Regions from separate parts of the Actinoplanes ianthinogenes genome, predicted to be linked through region 1. Evidence: riboswitches for the same ligand, from Rfam matches in the RefSeq annotation. Region 1 holds a riboswitch; the other holds the start of a gene.

What was found. A riboswitch is a leader RNA that binds a small molecule or an ion and turns the genes downstream of it on or off. The one in region 1 is predicted to bind cyclic di-AMP.
Region 2: another riboswitch for cyclic di-AMP. It lies ahead of Aiant_RS46445 (LysM peptidoglycan-binding domain-containing protein); the one in region 1 lies ahead of Aiant_RS27125 (C40 family peptidase).

The regions. Positions count from the first base shown of each region.
Region 1 is NZ_AP023356.1:5,981,871-5,993,015, forward strand. It holds gene Aiant_RS27100 (hypothetical protein) at 1-33, opposite strand, end outside; gene Aiant_RS27105 (nucleotidyltransferase) at 35-610, opposite strand; gene Aiant_RS27110 (dTMP kinase) at 750-1,454, shown strand; gene Aiant_RS27115 (SDR family NAD(P)-dependent oxidoreductase) at 1,650-2,333, opposite strand; gene Aiant_RS27120 (sigma-70 family RNA polymerase sigma factor) at 2,871-3,872, shown strand; gene Aiant_RS27125 (C40 family peptidase) at 3,937-4,908, opposite strand; cyclic di-AMP (ydaO/yuaA leader) riboswitch at 4,923-5,056, opposite strand; gene Aiant_RS27130 (DUF3817 domain-containing protein) at 5,235-5,558, opposite strand; gene Aiant_RS27135 (hypothetical protein) at 5,576-5,998, opposite strand; gene Aiant_RS27140 (DUF6158 family protein) at 6,086-6,337, shown strand; gene Aiant_RS27145 (DUF1360 domain-containing protein) at 6,387-6,905, shown strand; gene Aiant_RS27150 (hypothetical protein) at 6,913-7,119, opposite strand; gene Aiant_RS27155 (GAF and ANTAR domain-containing protein) at 7,507-8,346, shown strand; gene Aiant_RS27160 (antibiotic biosynthesis monooxygenase family protein) at 8,412-8,723, opposite strand; gene Aiant_RS27165 (MDR family MFS transporter) at 8,794-10,506, opposite strand; gene Aiant_RS27170 (MarR family winged helix-turn-helix transcriptional regulator) at 10,503-11,021, opposite strand; gene Aiant_RS27175 (class I SAM-dependent methyltransferase) at 11,064-11,145, opposite strand, start outside.
Region 2 is NZ_AP023356.1:1,787,802-1,798,946, forward strand. It holds gene Aiant_RS08230 (glycoside hydrolase family 43 protein) at 1-1,291, shown strand, start outside; gene Aiant_RS08235 (methyltransferase family protein) at 1,675-2,118, opposite strand; gene Aiant_RS08240 (TetR/AcrR family transcriptional regulator) at 2,210-2,878, shown strand; gene Aiant_RS08245 (helix-turn-helix transcriptional regulator) at 2,920-5,859, opposite strand; gene Aiant_RS08250 (VOC family protein) at 5,856-6,308, opposite strand; gene Aiant_RS08255 (dihydrolipoyl dehydrogenase family protein) at 6,317-7,672, opposite strand; gene Aiant_RS08260 (hypothetical protein) at 7,659-8,189, opposite strand; cyclic di-AMP (ydaO/yuaA leader) riboswitch at 8,417-8,595, shown strand; gene Aiant_RS46445 (LysM peptidoglycan-binding domain-containing protein) at 8,594-9,148, shown strand; gene Aiant_RS08270 (GDSL-type esterase/lipase family protein) at 9,323-10,558, shown strand; gene Aiant_RS08275 (hypothetical protein) at 10,638-11,145, opposite strand, start outside.

The DNA.
Region 1 (11,145 bases):
GATCTCGGCCTCCAGGTCGATCTGTTTGGTCATCTCAGGCCTTCCCCTCGTCGGGCTCCAGTGACACGACGTCGAGTCGGTCCAGCAGGACGAGGAACGCCTCGGCGTACGGGGATTTCGCGGTCTCCCGCCGGACCCGGGCCCAGTCGATCTGCTCCCGCAGCGAGCGGGCGACCGGCAGCCCCTGGGCGAAATCGCAGTGGTGCTGGCTGTAGCTGAGCAGCTTGTGGATCATCAGCTGGGTCGCCGACAGCACGGGCATGTAGATCGCCTCGACCGAGATCCGCTCGGTGTCGGCCAGCGTCTCGTCGGTGACCGGGGTCTCCACCGGGCGATAGATCAGATCCACCATCCGGTTGTCCTCGTACACCTTGACCAGCCAGTCCTCCGGCGGCTCCTCGGTCTGGAAGCCGACCTTGGCCAGTTCCTGGAGAGCCCGCTCCTTGTCCTGCTCGCGGATCAGGAAGTCCACGTCGTGGTCACTGGAGTGACCGCCGTGGGCGTACACAGCGAAGCTGCCTCCCAGGGCGAACGGTATCTCCGCGGTCTTCAGGGAGGCGGCGACCCGTTTCATCGTGCCGGCCAGCCCCTCGTCGACGCGGTGCGGCATGGTGACCTCCTGTCCGTGTCCATTTGATGTCGACTACCCAGGGTGGTCACACCTTGAACCACTGACGATCATTCTGGTCCGCGTCACCCGGCTCGCGAGGGGGAACGCGGTGTGCGGTGCCCGGCTACCGTCGGTTGGTATGTCCTCCCCCGCTCGCACCATCGCCCTGATCGGGATCGACGGCTCCGGCAAGACGACCCAGGCACGGCTGCTGGCCGCCGCCCTGGCCGGCGCCGGGCAGCCGGCGGTCTACCGGCAGAACGCCGGCGGCCGGGCCTGGTTCAGCCGGCGGGCCGCGCGCTGGGGCCGCGGGGACGCCGAGGGACTGTTCGGGCGGCGGGGCATGCTGGTCATCGAGTCGCTGCTGCGCTGGCTGGCGATCGCCCGGACCCTGCTGCGCCGCGCGGTCCGGCGGGACGTCGCGGTGATGGATCGGTACGCGTTCTGCCAGTTCGCCAGCCTGCGCGCGCACGGGGCCGGGGCGGCCGCCGAGCGCCGGGCGCGGCTGGCGTACCGGTTGTTCCCGCGGCCGGACGTGACGTTCCTGCTGGCGGTCGATCCGGCGGTGGCCCGGGAACGGATCGACCGGCGGGGCACGGATCAGGAGTCGATGGAGTATCTGACGGCGGCGGATCGGGCGTACCGGTCGCTGCCGGAGTTCGCGGACTTCGTGGTGATCGACGCGAACGGGTCGCCGGAGCGGGTGCACGCGGCGATCTCGGCGCGGCTGGCGGCCGTGCCGCCGGTCCAGCGCCGGGTCCGGGTGGGGACGCTGGTGCTGGCCGGCGTGCCGGTGGTGGCCGGGGCGGCGGTCATCGGGTGGCAGGTGGCGGAGAGCTTCTGAGCGGCCGCCCGTTCCGTTTCGGTTTGCCGGGTCGATAGCCCGATCCGCGCTCGAAAGCCCACCCTCCCAGGGGGATCCCCCATCGGTCAGTGTGGCGAAAGATCGCTGATCACGCGGGTGGTCCTGTGGACAACCCGCGACTGTGGACAACGCGGGCGATCGACGGGGATGGGGATCATGGCTGGCCGACGGGGACTACGCCCGGCCGTAGACGGGGATCTGGGCGCCGCTGATCGAGGCCGCGGCGTCCGAGGCGAGGAACAGGATGGTGCCGGCGATCTCGGCGGGGTCGACCCAGCGGCTGCGGTCGGCGTCCGGCATCGCGTCGCGGTTGCCCGGGGTGTCGATCACGCTGGGCAGCACCGTGTTGCAGCGCACACCCTGCTTCTTGTACTCGACCGCGACGGTCGCGGCGAAGGCCAGCACCGCCGCCTTCGAGGCGATGTAGCCGGCGGCGCCGGGGAACGGCGCCACCGCGGCCCGGGACGAGACGCAGACCACCGCGCCGCCGCCGGCCGCGACCAGGTGCGGCAGGGCCGCCGCGGTGGTCAGGTAGGTGGGTCGCAGGTTGGCGGTGAGCATCGCCTCGAACTCCTGGACCGGGGTGTCGGCGATCAGGCCGCTGCCGGCGTATCCGCCGACCAGGTTGACCACCGCCTTCAGCGGGGCGTCCGGATCGCCGGCGGCCGCCTCGGCGGCGGCGGTCGCGCCGGCCGGGTCGGTGAGGTCGGCCGGGACGGCGACGACGCCGGTCGGCAGCCGATCCACGGAGCCGGGGCGGGCCGGGGCCACCACGCGCCACCCGGCGTCCAGGAACGCCGCGATGGTGGCCGCGCCGAGCCCGCCGGTGCCGCCCGTCACAAGAGCAGTGTTGGTCATGGGAGCAGGTTGTCACACGGACGTGGATGTGCTTTTGCTCACTCCTTGATGCCCGGCAGGCCCGCCGGGGGAATGTCACCACATCGGGGAACGTCATACCCCCGGGTGACTGAACTGTGGCGCGGCGTGGCGCATTGTGGCCGATGGTCCCGTTCGACCGGCTGGTCACGCAGGGTGAGATCTATTTGATGTTCGCGTTTGATTCAGGCCCGTCGGCGCCTGGTCGATGCTGCACGTGAACCCACGGGGCGGAAAACCCGTAGAACCAGGGTGACGAGCATCGCGGCGCCCAGGTGATGCCCGTCGCTGTGGACGATGAGAGGCCGATGGTGTTATGAGGCGCGCGACGGGTATCCGTCTATCCGCAAGACGGCCGCAGAGAGATCGCACTCAGCTACCGCGCACTGGGCTCTCAGGTAAGACCCAGGCATTCGTGACACTTTCGACCAGCCAGCCGGAATCAGCGCAGGCAGCTAATTGTTGTGTAGATGTCAGCAACCGCAATGCACGAGCTGCGGACGTTACGGGAGAGGGCTGATGGACGCAGGTAATGCCCGTAACAGGGTTAGTGACGGCAATGAGGGGACCGTGGGCAACGTGGAGAAGAACACCGTGATGCGTACCGACCAGGTTGCCGAGGAGCGCGACCTCGTCGGAGTCTACCTGCACGAAATCTCCAGGACGCCGCTGTTGGACGCCGCGCGGGAGGTCGAGCTCTCCAAGGCGATCGAGGCGGGCCTCTACGCCGAGCACCTGCTCGAGCAGGGCGAGGAGCGTCGCGGCGTCAGCCGGGAGGAGTTGGAGCGCCTCGTCACCGAGGGTTCCAAGGCGAAAGACCTGTTCATCCGTGCCAACCTGCGACTGGTCGTGTCGATCGCCCGCCGCTACGTGCGCTCGGGCATGCCGATGCTCGACCTGATCCAGGAGGGCAACACCGGCCTGGTCCGCGCGGTCGAGAAGTTCGACTACGAGCGCGGCTACAAATTCTCGACGTACGCGACCTGGTGGGTGCGGCAGGCGATCAGCCGGGCGATCGCCCAGCAGGAGCGCACCGTCCGCCTCCCCGTGCACCTGGTCGAGGACGTCAACCGGATGCGTAACGTGACCCGCCAGCTCGTCCGTGAGCTGGGCGGTGACCCGGAGCCCGAGCAGATCGCGGCGGCCCTGGGCGTGACCGTGGAGCGGGTCAACGAGCTCACCCGCTGGGCCCAGGACACCGTGTCCCTGGACACCCCGGTCGGCGACGACGGCGACACGAACCTGGGCGACCTGGTGGCCGACAGCGACGCGCCGTCGCCCGAGGAGATCGTGCTGAGCGCGCTGGAGCGCCAGCGCATCGAGGGCCTGCTGAACCACCTGGACGACCGTTCGGCCGGCATCATGCGGGCCCGCTACGGCCTGGAGGACGGCCGCGAGCACTCGCTGACCGAGGTGGCCTCGCGCTTCTCGCTCAGCCGCGAGCGGATCCGCCAGCTGGAGATCCAGGCGCTCGGCCGGCTGCGTGAGCTGGCCCGGGCCGAGGGCCTGCAGGCAGCCTGACCCACCACCAGCAGAGAAGGCCGGCACCCCGAGGGGTGCCGGCCTTCGGCGTTCCTGCGGCCGGTTATGACACCCGGCCGTACCCGGGACTGTCCGGGGTCATGATGTTGATCGTCCGGTAGAGCACGTCCCGGCCGGCCGACGGCGCGTCGATGATCTTGCCGTCGCCGACGTAGATCGCGACGTGCCCGCCACCCCGGTAGAACACGAGGTCGCCGGGCTGGAGCTGGCTCTTGTCGCTGAACATCCGCACGGCGCCCTTCTGGGCGGCCGCGTTGTGCGGCAGCGACTTGCCGGCGGCGGCCCAGGCCGCCATGGTCAGACCCGAGCAGTCGTACGAGTCCGGGCCCGCGTCGCCATATCCGTACGGCTTGCCGACCTGCTTGAACGCGAAGGCGACCGCCTTGCCCGCCGAGCCCGCGATCTGCGGGATCTTGCCGGTGTACGACCCGGTGTCCTCGGTGGCGCTGCCGTACGCGGCCTCGCGCATGTCGTACAGCTTCTGAAGGTCCTTCTTGATCTTCGTCTTCTGCGCGTCCAGCTCCTTGATCTGGAGCTGCTGCTTCTGCTCGGTGGTCTTGAGGGCCGCCTGCTTCTGCGCGAAGGTCTGCGTGGTCTCGGTGTACGTGTCGATGTCCGCCTGGTTGGCGCGGGTGATCTGCTCCAGATAGCCCATCCGGTCGAGCAGCTCGCCCTGCTTGCCGCTGAGCAGCACGGTCATCGGGCCGACCCGGCCGGTGATGTACTGCGACGTGGCGATGGTCGACATCTTGGCGCTGGCCTGGGCCAGCGCCGCCTGAGCCGGCTTCAGCGAGGCGGTCAGCTTCACCGCGTCCGCCTTGGTCTTCTTCAGGTCGAGACGCGTCTTGTTGTACGTCTCGGTGACGTCCTCGAGTTTCTGCGAAGCCTGGTCGATCTGCTTCTTCAGTTCGCTCTCGGACGGAGCCGCGTGGGCGGCCACAGCTCCCGACGTGGTGATCGCAAGTGCGGTCAGCGCGACCACCAGCGCCCGGAGCCTGGTACGGGGGAGTGGCACTGGTCAGGGGCCTTTCTTCCGCTGGGAGCCGCCTACCGGGTTAGCTGACGGGTTCGGGCTCGGAAGAAGGCCCTACCGCGCGCGCCGGCGCGGATTCACCCCTGGGACCTGGGTCCCCGGTTCGCTCGAGATTCGGCGGCGTTGGCCGGCGCCACCGGAGGGTTTGTGGCTGCGGACCGGACCAACCGCATCAACTTATCGGGGAAGAAAACAAAATCAAGACCTCGGCGAGTGATTTCTTCCCATAGTCGGTCTTGCGAACTAAATCCCGATAACCGGCTGTTATTTGATCCGCGCTGAGCGTTATTTCGACCGCGGCGAGTGGGCTATTCGTTCAGTGCCGGCTCGAGTGCGGCATTCGGCAGCCAATGCCGGGTGACCTGACGCTCGGCCCAGAACGAGAAGAACGGGATGGTGCCGGCCAGCATCACCACGACCATCCGGCCGAACGGCCAGTGCGCCCGCCGGGACAGGTCGAAGGTGAGCAGGAGGTAGACCATGTACAGGAAGCCGTGCAGCGGGCCGATCAGGGCGACCAGCGTGGCGTTGTCGCCGAAGTATTTCAGCGGCATGCCGACCAGCACGAGCACGACGAGGAGCACGCCGACGATCCAGGCGATGATCCGGTAACGGGTGAGGGCGCCCTGCACGGGGTCTCCTTCTGCTTCTACTTCTTGGTGATGCGGCCGGGGTAGTCGGCCGGCCGGGCTCCGGGGTGCTCGGCGAGCCAGGCCAGATAGTCGTTGTACTCCTCCAGCTCCGGGTCGCTCGCGCCGGCCGCGGCCGGCTGCACGGCGACCCGGACCGGGCGGCCCAGGGTGACCGGGGCGTCCGGGTCACGGGGCGGGGCGGGCGTCTCGCCGGGCTCGGCCGGGGGAGTGAGCCTGCGCCGGAACACCTGGATCTCGCGGATCCAGATGAACACCACGAAGCCGGCGAAGACCGGCCACTCGAACATGTAGCCCCAGCTGAGCGAGTTGCCGCCGGTCGCCCGGCTGAACTGCCACCAGCCGAGCCCGAGGCAGGCCGCGGTCAGCACCAGCGCGAGCAGGTGCCGGGCGATCCACGCCGGAGTCCACAGCCCTTTCATGCACACGAGACTACCGGCGGGTTTGGCGGTGGCCCGCGCGGGCAAGCCCTGAACGGACAGCGACTTTCGAGACAGCGGAGGTGCACGATGACGGATCCGCGATCGGCGGGCGGCGCGGTGGTCGACTTCGAGATCGGGGTCGACCCGGTGGGCCTGCCCGACGACGACCTGTTCCGGGAACTCGCCAGCCTCTACCGGACCCGGCTGGCCACCCTGCGGCACGGCCCGGACGCGGCGCTGGAGAACCACTTCCGGCGGACCGCGGAGCTGGAGACCGAATACATGGCGCGCTTTCCGGGGCGCGAGATCGACCCCGGCAGGCTCACCCAGGACTTCTGATCCGCCGGAGCGGAACGGCCACCCGAAGCGGAGAGGACCCCCCCCCGACATGACCAGCCTGCAGGCCCGGGCCACCGAGACGGCCCGGGCGTACGCGCCGCACGAGCATCGGCCGCTGGCCGGCTATCTGGTCGCGATGGGCGCTTACGGCGCGCTCGCGGCCGGCCTCGCGGCGGCCGCCAAGGTGACCGGCCGCACGCCCCCGGAACGTCCCGCTCTGGCCGACGTGGCGCTGATCTCGATCGCCACCCACAAGCTGAGCCGGCTGCTCGCCAAGGACGCGGTGACCAGCCCGCTGCGGGCGCCGTTCACCCGGTATACCGAGCCGGCCGGGGCCGCCGAGCTCAACGAGGAGGTCCGGGACTCCGGCAGCAGCGTCAAGCACGGCATCGGCGAGCTGCTCACCTGCCCGTTCTGCCTGGCCGCCTGGGTGGCCACCGGGCTGACCGGCGGCCTGGTGCTGGCGCCCCGGCTGACCCGGCTGGCGGCGACCGCGCTGACCGCCACCGCCGTCTCCGACTTCCTGCAGATGGCCTACTCGATGGCCAAGGAAAAGGCGGAAGGCTGAGACCCGATCAGCGTACGCGCAGCGCCTCCTCGGCCTCGTCCTGCAGATACTCGCCCTCCGGCAGCGCGTCGATCCGAGTCAGCAGGGTGGCCGGCAGATCCTCGGCGATCGCCCGGCGCTGCAGGTCGCCGCTGCTTATCCGCTCCTCGGCGCGGTACGCCTCGTCGAGGAAGGTGGTCAGGCGGGAGTCGTCCCCGGTGAGTTCATCGGTCACGGCGGCACGGTTACCCGCGGCGGTGGCGGGCAAACGTCCGGCCCCGCCGGGCGTGTAAGCCAGGTCACAACCGCTGTCGGAATCATGGCCGGCTGCCGAAGGTTGTGAACGGATGCCGGTGTGCCCAGTGTCCCCGGGCCTCACCCATCGCCTGCACGGAATACCGTTCGGCTGGAGCCGTGCTGAGCCACTCGCCGCGAGGCGACCTGCACACCGGCATCTTCTTCGTACGGCCCCCGGTTCGCCGGGGGCCGCACTGTTTTCCCGGCCGGTTTCCCGGCCAGGCGATTTTGAGCGTTCCCGGCACAGAGGGTTTAAACGGACAACACCCCCCGATCGGGGCACCGCATCGGGCTTTCGGCGGATCGACATGGCAGTATCCGTCGAGTGTCAGTACCGCAACGTCGCGTACCGGCCGCACAGCGCGGCACCCGGTCCCGCCGGCGCACCACCCTCGGTGGCGCGACCGCACCCGGCCAGGCCCGGCGGCTCGTCGCCGGTGGCCGTCCCCGGCACGGCAGCGCCGATCTGCTCGGCGCCGGCGGCCCGCACCCGGTCGAGCTGGCCGGGCTGTTGCACGAGGTCACCGCCCGCCTGCTGACCGCCGACACGCTCCAGCAGGCGCTCGACCGGCTGGCCTCGCTGATCGCCGGCGCGCTGCCCGGCGCGACCCGCTGCGCGGTCGCGCTGATCAGTGAGGGCGGCCCGGTGACGGTCGCGGCCGCCGGGTCCGCCGGGGAGACGTCAGATCGCCTTCAGTACGCCGGTGGCAGCGGTCCCGGGCTGGAAGCCGCCCGCACCCGCAGTCTGGTCACCACGGACGATCTGGGGACCGACGAACGGTGGCCGGAGCTGGCCGCCGCGGCCCGGGGGGACGGGATCGGTGCGGTCGCGGCGATTCCGCTGGACGTCCGGCGGGCGGCGGTGGGGGCGCTCAGCATCTGCCTGGGGCGGCCCGGCGCGATCGGTCCGGATCTGCTGCTGACCGCGATGGCGGTGGCCGGGCAGGCCGAGGTGCTGCTCGGCGAGCTGCACCGGCGGGAGGCGCTGACCGAGGGGGCCGCCGTGGACCGGGCGGTCGGAGTGATCATCGCGCAGCGCGGCTGCGGGGTGCAGGAGGCCCACCGGATCCTGCGGGACAGCGCCCAGCGTCTTGGCCTGGACCAGCTGGCGGTCGCCGAGCGGCTGGTCGCGGCCGCCACCCGGGACCGCGACGCCGGCTCCTGAGCGCGGGCGGCGAGCCGGGCGCGGGTGCGCCGCGGCTCGCCGGGTGGCCGATCGGCCGGTGACGTTCAGGAGGCGGGCTTGGTGACCTGCTGGACGACTTCGAATTCGAGAAGGCTGGCGCCGGAGGCGACCGGCTTGGCGCGCTCGCCGGCGTGGGCCGCCCGGGCGCTGCCCTGCGACCAGTTCTGGAACGCCTCCTCCGACTCCCACTTCGTGTAGACGAAGTAGCGGTTGTCGCCGGCGACCGGGCGGAGCAGTTCGAAGGCGAGGAAGCCGGGCTCGTTCTCCACCGCGCCCTGCCGGGCGGCGAAGCGTTTCTCCAACTCGGGGCCGGCGCCCTCGGGGACCTCAATCGCGTTGATCTTCACAACAGCCATGCGGTTCACGCTAGCCCGTGTGCGACGGGTACGGACGGCGCGCGTGGCCGTCCGTACCGTAGCAATCGGGTCAGCGGCCCGGGCTGTCGCTGCCCGCCTTGACCTCCGCCTGGTTCTGGTCGCCGTCGGCGACGGCCGCGGCGTTCTGCTCCGCCTGCGCGGCGTCCTCGGCGCGGGCCTGCTGCGCGGACCGCATGGAGAGCGGGATCTCCGGCAGGAAGAAGACCAGCACCAGGCCGACCAGCATGATGAAGAACGCCATCAGGTACACGATGTGCACGCTGTCGGAGAAGCCGACCTTGAACGGGTGGGTCAGCCCGTCGGCGAACTTGTTCAGCACCGAGGTGTCGCTGAGCGACTGCTGCATCGCGCCCTGGAGCTGCTGCACCTGGTCCGGGTGGGCCTGGGCCGCGGCCTGGAACGCCGGGTCGTTCTTGCCGGCGTCGGCGTAGGCGTCGCTGATGTTGCCGGGCAGCACGTTGAACAGCACCGACAGGAAGACCGCGGTGCCCAGCGTGCCGCCCATCGAGCGGAAGAACGTGACCGCACCGGTGGCGACGCCGATCTCCCGCGGGGAGACCGCGTTCTGCACCGCGGTGATCATCGGCTGCATGTTGCCGCCCAGGCCGAGGCCCATCAGCACCATGACCAGCATGGTGCGCCACAGCGGGGTGTCCGCGCTGATCAGCGAGAACAGGCCGAGCGCGAGGACCATGAAGGTGCTGCCGACGATCGGGAAGATCCGGTAGCGGCCGGTCTTGGCGATCAGCTGACCGGAGACGATCGAGCCGGCCATGATGCCGAACACGAACGGGATCATCTGGAGGCCGGCCATGGTGGCCGAGGAGCCCTTGACGATCTGCAGGTACAGCGGGACGGTCATCAGGCCGCCGAACATCGCGACGCCGAGGATGGTGCTGGCGCCGGTGCCGACCGCGACGGTCCGGTTGCCGAACAGGCGCAGCGGGAGCAGCGCCTCGTCCTTGTAGGCCCGCTCGGCGACGACGAAGGCGATCAGGCCGAGGGCGCCGATGACGTAGCAGGCGATCGAGCGGCCGGAGTCCCAGCCCCAGGCGCGGCCCTGCTCGGCGACGGTCAGCAGCGGCACCAGGCCGACGATCAGGGCGACCGCGCCCGGCCAGTCGATGCGGTGGTTGACCCGGGTGTGCGGCAGGTGCAGCACCTTGGCCACCACGGCCATCGCGGCGAGACCGATCGGCACGTTCAGGTAGAAGACCCAGCGCCAGCCGTCCACCCAGAGGATCTGGTCGGCGCCGGCGAAGAAACCGCCCAGGATCGGGCCGAGTACGCTCGCGGTGCCGAAGACGGCCAGGAAGAAGCCCTGGTACTTGGCGCGCTCGCGGGGCGGCACGATGTCCCCGATGATCGCCAGGGCGAGCGACATCAGGCCACCGGCGCCGATGCCCTGGACCGCGCGGAACGCGGCGAGCTCGTACATGTTCTGCGAGAGGCCGCAGAGGAACGAGCCGACGATGAAGATGCCGATCGCGAACAGGAAGAACGGCCGGCGGCCGTAGATGTCGGACAGCTTGCCGTACAGCGGCGTCGAGATGGTCGAGGTGATCAGGAACGCCGTGGTGGCCCAGGCCTGGAGGTCGAAGCCCTTCAGGTCGTCGGCGATGGTCCGGGTCGCCGTGGCCATGATCGTCTGATCCAGGGCAGCGAGGAACATGCCCATCATCAGACCGACGAGGATCGTGAGGATCTGCCGGTGGGTGAATTCCCCGGTCGATTTCTCGGCCGGGGGGCTGGGGTGGCTCACGCGTTCTCCCGTGGTGGTGCGCCGAGGTCGGTGCGCAGCAGCGCCTCGACGGAGCTGTTGAATTCTTCGAAGAGCTGGGCGAACGTGTCGACCCGTGCGGCCGGCCAATCGCTCAGCGCCCGTTCCAGCAGGGCGGTCCGGGCGGTGCGCAGGCGCTCGCAGGCCGCCACGCCGTCCTCGGTGACGGCCAGCCGGGAGGCCCGGCCGTCCGCCGGATCGGCCTCGCGGCGGGCCAGGCCGGCCTTGACGAGCTGGGCGACCTGCCGGCTGATCGTCGACGGGTCGGCCTGTTTCAGATCGGCGAGGTCGGTCACCCGCATCGGGCCCATCGCACGCAACGGCAACAGCAGCATCAACGCGGAGAACTCGGCGCCGAGGTCTCCGGTCTTGAGCATGCCTCGGAATCGCGGCCCCATCCGGATCAACCGGATGATTTCCTCCGACAACCGCGACACGCCGGCCGTGGCGTTCTGCTCCTCGTGCACGTGATTGCCGTCCTCAAGGTGTGGGGACAATACGTGTAGCGTACAAGTTGTTGCGTGATGAACGCATCAGGGTCAGCGCATGCGCCAGACGCCGGTGCGCAGCTCGCCGGTGTCCTCCAGGCTCTCCGGGACCGGCACCACGTATTCGGTGATC
Region 2 (11,145 bases), 4.2 Mb from region 1:
CTACTCCGGTTACGCCATGGCCTACTTCACCGAGTCCCCGTCGATGGCCGCCGCCAACTACGGCCTGCACCTCGCGGTCAGCGGCGACGGCCTGAACTGGACACCGCTGAACCAGAACAACGCCGTGGCCACGCCGGCCCTGGGCAGTAAAGGCCTGCGCGACCCGTTCCTGCTGCGCAAGCAGGACGGCACGTTCGTCGTCCTGGCCACCGACCTGAACGGCACGGACTGGTCCTACCAGAGCCAGTACCTGCACGTCTGGGACTCCGCCGACCTGCGCACGTTCAGCAACTACCGGCTGCTCAAGGTGCACTCGCTGGCCACCCACGCCTGGGCCCCGGAAGCTTTCTGGGACGCCTCGCGCGGCCAGTACGGCATCGTGTACTCCGCGGTGAACAGCTCCGGTCACAACGTCCTGATGATCAATTACACCAGCGACTTCGTCACGGCCGGGTCGCCCGCCGTCTTCTACGACCCCGGGTACGACGCGATCGACGGCTCGTTCGTGACCGTCGGCGGCGTGAACTACATGTACTACAAGAACAACACCAACAGCACCCTGCTCGGCACCAGATCGTCCTCGCTGGGCGCCGGCTCGTTCAGCATCTACTCCGGCGCGATCACGCCCGGCCGCGGGGTCGAGGCGCCGCAGATCAGCAAGTCGAACACGTCCGACACCTGGTACATGTGGGGCGACACGTGGAGCCCGAACGGCCGCTTCTTCTGCTGGCAGACCACCAGCGTGGCCGGTGGCTCCTGGACCTTGCTGAACGACCGCTCCTACACCCAGCCGCTCAACGCGAAGCACTGCGGCATCGTCCCGATCACCGCGACGGAGCTGTCCGCCGTGACCGCCAAGTGGGGCACCCCCACCTGGAACCGGGTCAAGTCCTACAACTTCCCGGGCCGCTACATCCGGCACGCCGACAACGTGGGGCGGATCGACGCCTATCCGTTCGACCCCTACCAGGACCAGCTCTGGACCCTGGTCCCCGGCCTGGCCGACACGTCCGGCGTCTCGTTCCGCTCGGTCAACTATCCGGACCGATACCTGCGCCACTACAACTACGCCATGGTCCTCGACACCAACGACGGCACCAGCACCTTCGCGGCCGACGCCACCTTCCACAAGACGCCCGGCCTCGCCGACTCGTCGTGGACGTCGTTCCGCTCGCACAACTATCCGGACCGCTACCTGCGCCACGCCAACTATGTCCTGCGCATCGACCCGCTCACGTCCGCCTCCGCGAGCGGCGACAGGCAGGACGCGACCTTCAAAATAACCTTCTAAACCATATTTTGTACGCTTTGCGTCGTCGCCAACCGCATCAGCGCCGTCCCCCACGTACCGCGCGAGGCAGTCCCACCCCAGACCGATCAGCGACGCACGGGTGTGTCCCGGGGCACCGCGACGCCCGCCGTTCCCCGGACCGACCCGCGACGCACGGATGTCCCGGGCCTCCGCGACACCCACCCCACCCCGGACCGCCTCGTCCGCGTCCCCCACGGCCGGGCAGGCGGGCTGCGGACGTACCGAACGCCGGGCCGCGGCGAGGAGGACGCGGTAAGGAATCGGTCGCCATCAGAACCCGGCCAGGCCGGCGCATGGAGCACGAACCCGGGAAGCAGCGACGACGGTACGGGTCCGTATTCCTGGTCGAGGCTCCGAGACTGCTAGAGCCACCGCCGCACGCGGGACTGATAGTCGGTGTAGGCCCGGTCGAACCGCTCGGTGAGATACCGCTCCTCGGGCCGGATGACCAACTGGCGCACGGCGACGATCACGAGCGGCCACAGCACCACCGGCCACCAGGAACCGAACACCAGGGCCAGACCCAGATAGGCGACGGCCAGGCCGGTGTACATCGGATTGCGCGACAGCCGGTAGGCGCCGCCGGTGAGCAGGGTGGCAACCGGGTGGTGGGGCACGATCGTGGTGCGGTGCCGGATCACCGCGGTGACGCCGGCGAAGGTCAGCGCCAGCCCGAGCGCGGTGAGCACCGCCCCAGCGACCGCGATGCCCGAGCCCCCACCGAGCGGGAGTGCAACCACGCTGTTGATCGCCATGCCGCCGGCCAAACCGGCGGCGTAGTAGAACGGCGGCGGTATGAAGATCACCCGAGCGCCTCGCTGTGCTCCCGCAGTAGCCGACATCGCCTCGCCCTTCGGTAGAGTCCAACTCTAACCAATAGAGCACTACACTCCTGCGATGACTGTCAAGCGCCGGTACGAGTCGGCACATCGACAGGAGCAGGCTCGGCAGACGCGCCGGGCGATCCTGGACGCGGCGGCGGTCCTGTTCGTCGAGCCCGGCTACGCGGCTACCCCGCTGACGGCTGTCGCGGCGGAGGCCGGGGTCGCGATCCAGACGGTGTACAAGGTCTTCGGCAGCAAGCAGGCGCTGCTCTCGGCCCTGGTCGACGTCACGGTGGCCGGCGACGACGAGCCCGTCGCGCTGCCCGACCGCCAGTTCGTCGCGGACATCCGGGCGCTGCCCGAGGTGCGGGCGAAGCTTGACCGTTACGCACGCCACCTGGTCGACACCCACGCCCGGCAGGCCCAGGTGATGCTCGCCCTCGCCGCGGCGGCGACCGCCGATCCCGAGGCCGCCGCGATCTGGCGCAAGAACGCCGACGACCGCCGCACCGGGATGAGCATGTTCGCGGCCGAACTGGTCGCGACCGGCCGGCTGCGGCCCGAGCACACCGTCGACACCGCGGCCGACGTGCTGTGGCTGGCCATGGACGTGCGCAACTACGACTGGCTCGTGCGCCAGCGAGGCTGGCCGCCCGAGCGCTTCCGACGCTGGTACGTCGACACCGTCGCCGCGGCTCTCCTCCCCGCGCCCGGATCGCCGGCACCGGCGGAGAGCGCGTGATCAAGCGCCGGCTCACCGGCCGGTGAGCCGGATCGCGGGACTCAGGCGCGGCCGACGGCGGTGGGCAGCTCGCGGCGGGACGTGATCCCGAGCTTGGTGAAGATTTTCCGGAGGTGCCATTCCACGGTGCGGGGACTGAGGAACAGGACCGCGCCGATCTCCGGATTGGTGCGGCCGGCCGCTGCCAGCCGGGCGATCTGGGACTCCTGCGGGGTCAGTTCCTCGGCCGTCCCCGGGGATCGCTTGCGGACGGTCTCGCCAGTTGCGGTCAGTTCACGGCCGGCCCGCTCGGCGAACGCCTCGGCGCCCATCGTGGTGAACGCCTCATACGCCGGGCGGAGCTGGTCGCGGGCATCGCCGCGGCGGTTGGCGCGGCGCAGCCACTCGCCGTAGAGCAGGCGGGCCCGGGCGAGCTGCACCTTGTGACGGCTCGCGGCGAACTGGGTGACCGCCTCCTGGTAGGCGCTCTCGGTGTCGTCGACCAGCGCGTCGGCGAGAGCCCGCACCCCGCGTGCCCACGGGGTGTCAGCAGCCGCGGCCCGGGCCACCAGACGGTCCCGTGCCTCGGCCGCCACCCGCGGTGCACCGGCCCGGACCGCGGCCTCGACCAGTTCGCCGAGGGTCCACTGGAGAACCGCGAGGTCCTCGTAGGCCGCCGCCTCCTGCGCCGCGGTCAGCGCCGCCGCATAGTCACCGTGCCCGTTGTGCAGGACCGCCTTGCTGTACCCGGCGGTGCTCAGCAGCCAGCCGACGCCGCCGGCCGTCGCGTCGCGGCTGAGTTCGTCGATCAGGGCGAGCGCCTCCTCGGTGCGTCCCCGGAACGCGGCCAGGATGCCGGCGCTGGCCGGGTGCGGCGCCGGGCCGGTGGCGCGGGCCAGTGCGGCCGCCTCGTCGATCAGGTCGGAGGCGTCGGCGAACCGCCCCGCGTAGATCAGCGCGGTCGACCGGAAGGTGAGCGCACCGGGCAGCCGGGACAGCACCCCGGCGGCGCGGGCGAAGGCGACCGCCTGCTCGGTGCGGTCCTGGAACGCCTCGTCGTCGAACACCTCGTGGACCAGCATGCCGGTCAGCCAGAGCAGGTCCAGTTCGCTGTCCGCCGGCACCGCGGCCAGCGCCTCGCGGAACGCCGGCACCGCCGCGGCATGCCCCTCCCGATGCCAGATGATCAGGCTGGCCAGCAGCAACCCGGCAGGCTCGTCCCCGACCGGAGCCGCTGCCGCGGCTTCGATCGCGCGCCCCAGCACACCAGCATCAGCGGGAGCAGCCACGGCATCGCCCGCACGATCCAGCGACCCGACACCGCCCGCACGGTCGACGGAACCGAGCCGGCCGGCGTTGATGGCCGCGCCGACCGCGGACAGATACGTCTCCCGGGCGGCGGCCGGGTCCAGGCTTTCCAGGCGACGGGCGGCGGCGAGCAGTGGCGGGACGATCTCGTGGCCGGTGTTCAGGACGAAGGCCACCCGGGCGCGGAGACGCTCCACGCCGGCCTGCTGGACCGGATCGAGCGGGCCCATCTCGACGGCCGCGAGCAGGTCCGGGACCGCTGCCGCAGCGCCGGATGCGAGCCGGGCCTGGGCCGCGGCCAGCATCCGCGCCGCTCGCCGGTTCCGGTCCGGCGTGAGCTCGGCGGCCCGCTCCAGGAAAGCGGCCGCAGCGGCCCGGCCGCCCCGCGCCAGCGCACGGCCGGCCGATCCCTCCAGCTCGGCCGCGACCGCCTCGTCCGGGCCGACGGCGGCGTGGCCGCGGTGCCAGGCGCGCCGGTCCGGGTCCCGGTCCGCGTCGGTGACCTCGGCCAGCGCCCGGTGCACGGCCCGCAACTCGGCGGCATCGGCGCCACGCCATGCGGCAGACCGCGCCAGCGGGTGCCGGAACCGCACCCGAGCTCCGATCTCGACCAGCCCGGCGGCCTGGGCCGGGCCGGCCGCGTCCGGGCTGATCCCGAGCCGCTCCACCGCCCGCCAGAGCAGCGTCACGTCACCGACCGGTTCGACCGCGGCGGCCAGCAGCAGCGTCCGGCTGTCCGCGGGCAGCGCGGCGATCCGCCGCTCGAAGCCCCCCTCGACCCGGCCGGCCGGCGACGAAGCCCCGGCCCCGAACGACCGGACTCCGGCCTCGAACGACCGGACTTCGACTGCGAACGATGCGGCCTCGCCCGCAGACGACGAAGCCCCACCCGCAGACGACGCGGCCCCACCCGACGACGAAGCCCCACCCGCAGGCGACGCGGCCCCACCAACAGACGAGGCACCGGCCGCGAGCGACGAGAGCCCGGGCGCGCCGAACCCGAACGCCGGATCCATGTCGCGGGGCAGTTCGAGCAGGGCCAGCGGATTGCCCCGGGTCTCCGCCACGATCCGGTCGCGGACCCGGGCGTCGACCAGGCCGGGCAGCACGGTAGCCAGCAGGGCGCGGGCGTCGGCGTCCGGCAGGCCCTCGACGCGCAGCTCGGGCAGGCCGGTGAGCAGGGCGTCGTCGGCCGGGGTGCGGGCCGCGAAGACCAGGGCGACCGACTCGGCGTCGAGCCGGCGGGCCACGAAGGTGAGGATCACCTCGGACATCCGGTCCAGCCACTGGGCGTCGTCGACGACCACGATCAGGGGCTGCTCGACGGCGGCCTCGGCGAGCAGGCCGAGCACGGCCAGCCCGATCAGCAGCGCCTCGGGCGGCCGGCCGGCGGCGAGGCCGAACGCGGTGGCGAGGGCGAGCCGCTGCGGCTCGGGCAGCCGGTCCAGGTGCGGCAGCAGCGGGGCGACCAGTTGGTGGAGGGCCGAGTACGCCAGCTCGGTCTCCGGCTCGACACCGGCGGCCCGGACCACCCGGCCGGTCGGCGCGTGCCCGGCGAGGTAGTCGAGCAGCGCCGACTTGCCCGCGCCGGCCTCGCCGCGCAGCACCAGGACCCGGCTCTGACCGGCCCGGACGTCCTTGAGAAGTCTGTCGAGCTGGTCCCGCTCACGGACTCGCCCCCGCAGTTCGATCACGCGGCGACACTACTCGCGGCCCGCTCGCTGACCTCCTGCAGCAGATAGCCGTTGCCGTCCGGGTCACCGAACGACGCGAACGAGCCGTAGGACGACCGCCCCGGGTAGAGGCCCGCGGCCCGTTTCGTGGTGCCCGCATGGTGGAAGACGCCGTCCGCGTCGTGGAAGATCTCGCTGACCTCGACGCCCCGGGCCAGCAGCTCGGCGCGGGCCTCCTCGATGTCCCGGACGATCAGGTGGACGTTCTCCAGGGTGCCGGGACGGGCGGTGCCGATGCCGACCCCGAAGACGATCGAGCAGCTCGACCCGGGCGGGGTGAAGTGCACCACCCGGAAGTCGTCGCCGCACACGTAGTCGAGGTCCTCGCGCCAGCCGAGCCGGCGGTAGAACCGCTTCGCCCGGTCGACGTCGCTGACCGGCACGGCGATCAGCTCCAGTCGATAGTCCATGGTGGTCCTCAGATCCCGAGCGCGTTGAAGAGGTACAGCCACACCTCGCTGCGGGTGGGAAAGGCCGGAACGGCGTGCCGCAGCCGGCCGAGCGGGACCTCGCCCACCACGGCGACCGTCGCGGCCTGGAGGAAATCGGCGACGTTCGAGCCGGTCAGGGTGACGCCGACCAGCACGTTGCGGTCGGTGTCGACGAGGAACCGGCTGGTGCCGCGCGGCCCGCCGGTGAACGCGCCGCCGGCGTTGCCGTCGGTCGGCAGGTCGACCACCCGGACGGTCAGACCGGCCGCGGCGGCGGTCGCGGCGGTGTGCCCGACCGCGGCGACCTGCGGCTCGGTGAAGATCACTCGCGGTGATCCCGGGCCGTCGGCGAGATGCTCGGCGGCCATCGGCTTGCCCAGGATGTCGCCGGCCGCGATCGCCGCCTGATATTTCGCCATGTGCGTGAACAGCGCCTTCCCGTTCAGGTCGCCCACCACATAGAGCCAGCTCAAGCCGGGGATCCGCATGTTCTCGTCGACCCGCAGCGCGGTGACGCCGACGGTCTCCAGCCCGAGGTCCGCCGCCTGCGGCGTGCGCCCCGCGGCCACCAGGATCTCCGCCGCCCTCACGGCAGTCCCGTCACTCAGGGTCACTTCAACATCAACACCGGTTCGGCGTACGCCCTGAGCCCGCGCCCCGAACCTGATGTCCACCCCCTGCTCCACCAGCGACTGCGCCACCTGCTCCCCGGCGAACGGCTCCTCCCGCGGCAGCAGCCCCCGCTTCCCCGGGATCAGGGTCACCCGCGAGCCGAGCGACGTGAACGCCTGGCTCAGCTCGGTCCCGACCACGCCCCCGCCGATCACGATCAGCGACTCGGGGACGGTCGGCGTGGTGACCGCCTCGCGGTTGGTCCACGGCTCGGACTCGGCCAGCCCGTCGATGTCCGGCAGCGCCGCCCGGGTGCCGCCGGCCAGGATGACCGCCTGCCGCGCCTCGAGGGTCTCGTCGCCGACCTGGACGCGTTTCTCCCCGGCGAGCCGGCCCCACCCGCGGATCAGGGTGACCCCGCGCTCGGTGAGCCAGGGCACCTGCCCGGCGTCGTCCAGGTTGCCGATCAGCTCGTCGCGGCGGCGCAGCACCGCCGCGACGTCGAGGTCGCCGGTGACCGCGGCGGCCACCCCGGGCGTGCGCCGGGCCTCGGCGAGCAGCTCGCCCGGGCGCAGCAGCGCTTTGGACGGTATGCACGCGTAGTAGGAGCACTCGCCGCCGACCTTGTCGGCCTCGACGATCGCCACGTCCAGCCCGGCCTCGGCCAGTCGTCCGGCCGCCACCTCGCCGCCTGGTCCGGCGCCGACCACCACCACATCAAAGCTTCGCATGCGGTCCATGGTCGTCCGGCCGGTACGTCGTTCGCCCCAGGGGGTGGCCCTGGGCGGTACCCGGGGACTCCCGCGGCGCACCCGGCCGGATGTCGGTGAAGGTGTAGCACGCCTCGTCGTCGATGGCGTTCGGGACCGGGTCGACCGTCAGCGAGGCGGGCAGACCGGCGGCGTCGGCCTGGAACTCGATCACGGCGTCCGGTCCGGCCGTGTCGACCTCGGCGAGCAGCTCCGTGATGGCCGGGTAATGGGTGACGTCCTGGTTGCTGTCCGGGCCGAGGGGTTCCCCGGTGGCCGCCGCGCCGTCGACGGCGATCCGGTATCGGCCGATCAGCGCCCGCTCGCCGCAGGTCGAGGTGAGGACGTAGGTGTACCGCGACGGCAGGTTCGCGGCTGCCGCGTGGACGGCGTCGCGCGATGCTCCGGGCGTACCGGAAAGGGTGTTGCCGCACGCGGACAGCGTGAGGGCGGAGATCGCGGTGAGCAGCGCGGTTCGGCGCCGGCGGAGAGCGGCCATGCGCGGTTTGACGCAGCGTGACCAGCGGCGGTTCCGCCCTTTCTGCCGTTCGTGGGGGATGCCGGGAGGACGGGCGGATCACCGGTTTCGGAAATGCCTGGCTTTCCGGGGCACGAACAAGATCAAATCGGGCAAATACCGTGAAGAACGTCACTAAAGGCCGTCAAAAACTTGGATGAACGACCGGGGCTGTGGTTACCGTCGGTCGTCCCGCGATGGCGGGCACTGTGGACGGACCGCCGAATCCTGCCGCCGATCCACAGACTCGATGAAAGGGCAGGAGCGGGGGAACCACCGTTTTCCGGCGCTGGGACAGCGCCTTGGGGTGAAGCCGCCACGTGACGCGCGGCCGGGCCGATCTGCCCGAACCCGACAGCTCACCTCGCAGGCGTGGAGGATCATCCATGTCTCGGATCGGTAGACGAACGCGCCTTGCTGCCCTCAGCCTGGTGGCCGCCGGCGTGACCGGAGCGGGCGTGCTGCTCGCGCCGGCCACCCCGGCCCTGGCCTCCAGCGTCAACTGGGACGTGGTCGCCAAGTGCGAATCGGGCGGCCGCTGGCACATCAACACCGGTAACGGGTATTACGGCGGCTTGCAGTTCAGCCGCGGCACGTGGCTCTCGAACGGCGGGGGCAAATATGCCTCGACCGCGGACAAGGCCACCAAGGCCGAACAGATCAGGATCGCCGAGAAGCTGTACGCCAAGCGCGGGTTGAGCCCGTGGCCGGTGTGCGGCAAGAGGTCCGGCGTCCACAAGAAGTCGACCCCGTCGCACACCCCGAAGAAGAAGAAGGTGAAGAGCTCCGGGAAGACCTACGTGGTCAAGTCCGGTGACACCCTCGCCAAGATCGCCCGGAAGTACCACATCAAGGGCGGCTGGCGGACCCTGTACGCGCTCAACAAGAACAAGCTGAGCAGCCCGAGCCGGATCTACCCGGGTCAGCGCATCCGTCTCTGACAAGGTGATCCCCGGTCATGCGGCCGTCCGGACGGCCGCATGACCGGACCGAGGCACGTGTCCGGCATCCCCATCGGCTGACACCCGGTGATCCTTGTCCCTGCTGACAGCTCCCGCACATGTCCGGATGTGAGGATGTGCGGCGGAAAGCGGGCAAGGAACACGGGGGAACAGATGCGGTGGGTCATGGCGGCCGGCGTGATGCTGCTGGCCGGGGGATGCGGGACCGCGACGGCACAGGCCGGCCCCTCCCCCGCATCCGTCTCGCCCTCGGTGGTCCCGGCATCACCGCCGGCCTCCGCGGCACCGGGCTGGGTCGCCACCTGGGGCGTCGCCATGACCGACGGCGGCCAGCCCTTCACCCGGCAGACGGTGCGGCAGATCGTGCACACCAGCGTCGGCGGGGACGGCGCGCGGTTGCAGCTCGCCAACACGTTCGGCCGGACGCCGCTGGTCGTCGGCGGGGTGCACGTGGCGCGGCGGGCGACCGGGAGCGGGATCGACCCGGCCACCGACACCGCGGTCACCTTCGGCGGCAAGGCCACGGTGACCGTCCCGGCCGGTGCCACGGTGACCAGCGACGAGGTCGCCTTCGCCGTGCCGGCGGACACCGACCTGGCGGTCAGCCTCTATCTCCCGGCGGCGACCGGCGAGACGACCCGGCACCCGCTGGGCACGCAGAACAATTACATCGGTACGGGCGACCAGCTCACCGCCGCGACGATGCACAGCGTCGAGACGTCGAGCAACTACTTCTTCCTCAGCGGCCTGGACGTGCTGAACAGCGCGGCGGACGGGACGATCGTGGCGTTCGGGGCGTCGATCACCGACGGGCTCGACTCGGCGTTCGGGGCCAACCACCGGTGGCCGGACCTGCTCGCCGACCGGCTGCGCGCGGCCGGGCGCACGATCGGCGTGGTCAACACCGGGATCAGCGGCAACCGGCTGACCGCCGACGGCAAGGACGGGCGGGGCGAGAGCGCGGCACACCGCTTCGAGCGGGACGTGCTCCGGCGGACCGGGGTGAAGTGGGTGATCATCGCGGACGATCCGCTGAACGACCTGGGCAGCAGGCATCCGCCGGGCGTCGACCAGATCGTCGGCGCGTACCGGCAGCTGATCGCTCGCGGGCACGCGGCCGGGATCACGGTGATCTGCTCGACGCTCACGCCGTTCGCCGGGGCGGACTACTGGAGCAGTCGCGGGGAGCAGGGGCGCGCCGCGGTGAACGCCTTCGTCCGCGGGACCGGGAGCGGCTGCGACGCGGTGCTCGACCAGGACACCGCGACGCACGACCCGGCGGCGCCGACCCGGTTCCTGCCCGCTAACGACTCCGGCGACCACCTGCACCCTGGCGACAAGGGCATGCAGGTGATCGCCGGAGCTGTCGACCTCGACTGGTTCCGCTGACCTCAGCCAGCCGCCGCCAGGAGGAACGACGTGCGGGAATGCGCTTTCCGCGCCAACCTACGGCACCGATTCCGATCCGTCAACGCGCGTCGGCCGGCACCAGTTTGCGGCCGAACTCGACGTTGTCCAGGTCACCGTGGAACTGATCGGTGTCCACATCGGTCTGCGCCGCGTTGATCCGCTTGCCGCCGATCACCACGAAGCCGCTGGGCAGGATGTCGGCGAGCGGGCTCGTCTGCTGCGCGGGCGGCAGCAGCTGGCGGCCGGTGAGCGGATCGTGCACCCGGATCTGGAACAGCACCGGGGAGAGCCGGATGCAGGTGACCCGGTACCACCGGCCGACCGTCATGGTGAAGTCGTCCGGGCCGGCCGGGAGCAGGACGAAACGGGAACCGTCCGACCAGCGGCAGGACGGGCGGCCATAGTCGACCTGGAGCTTCCACTGACTGAGACCGGCGCCGGCCGCGCCGAACTGGAAGACATTCATCCCGGCGTCCGGCGACGGCGTCTCGGTGAGCCGGACGTCCGCGCCGTAGACGAACCGCCCCTCACCGTCGTCGCCCGGGACCAGCGTGACGGTGCTCGAC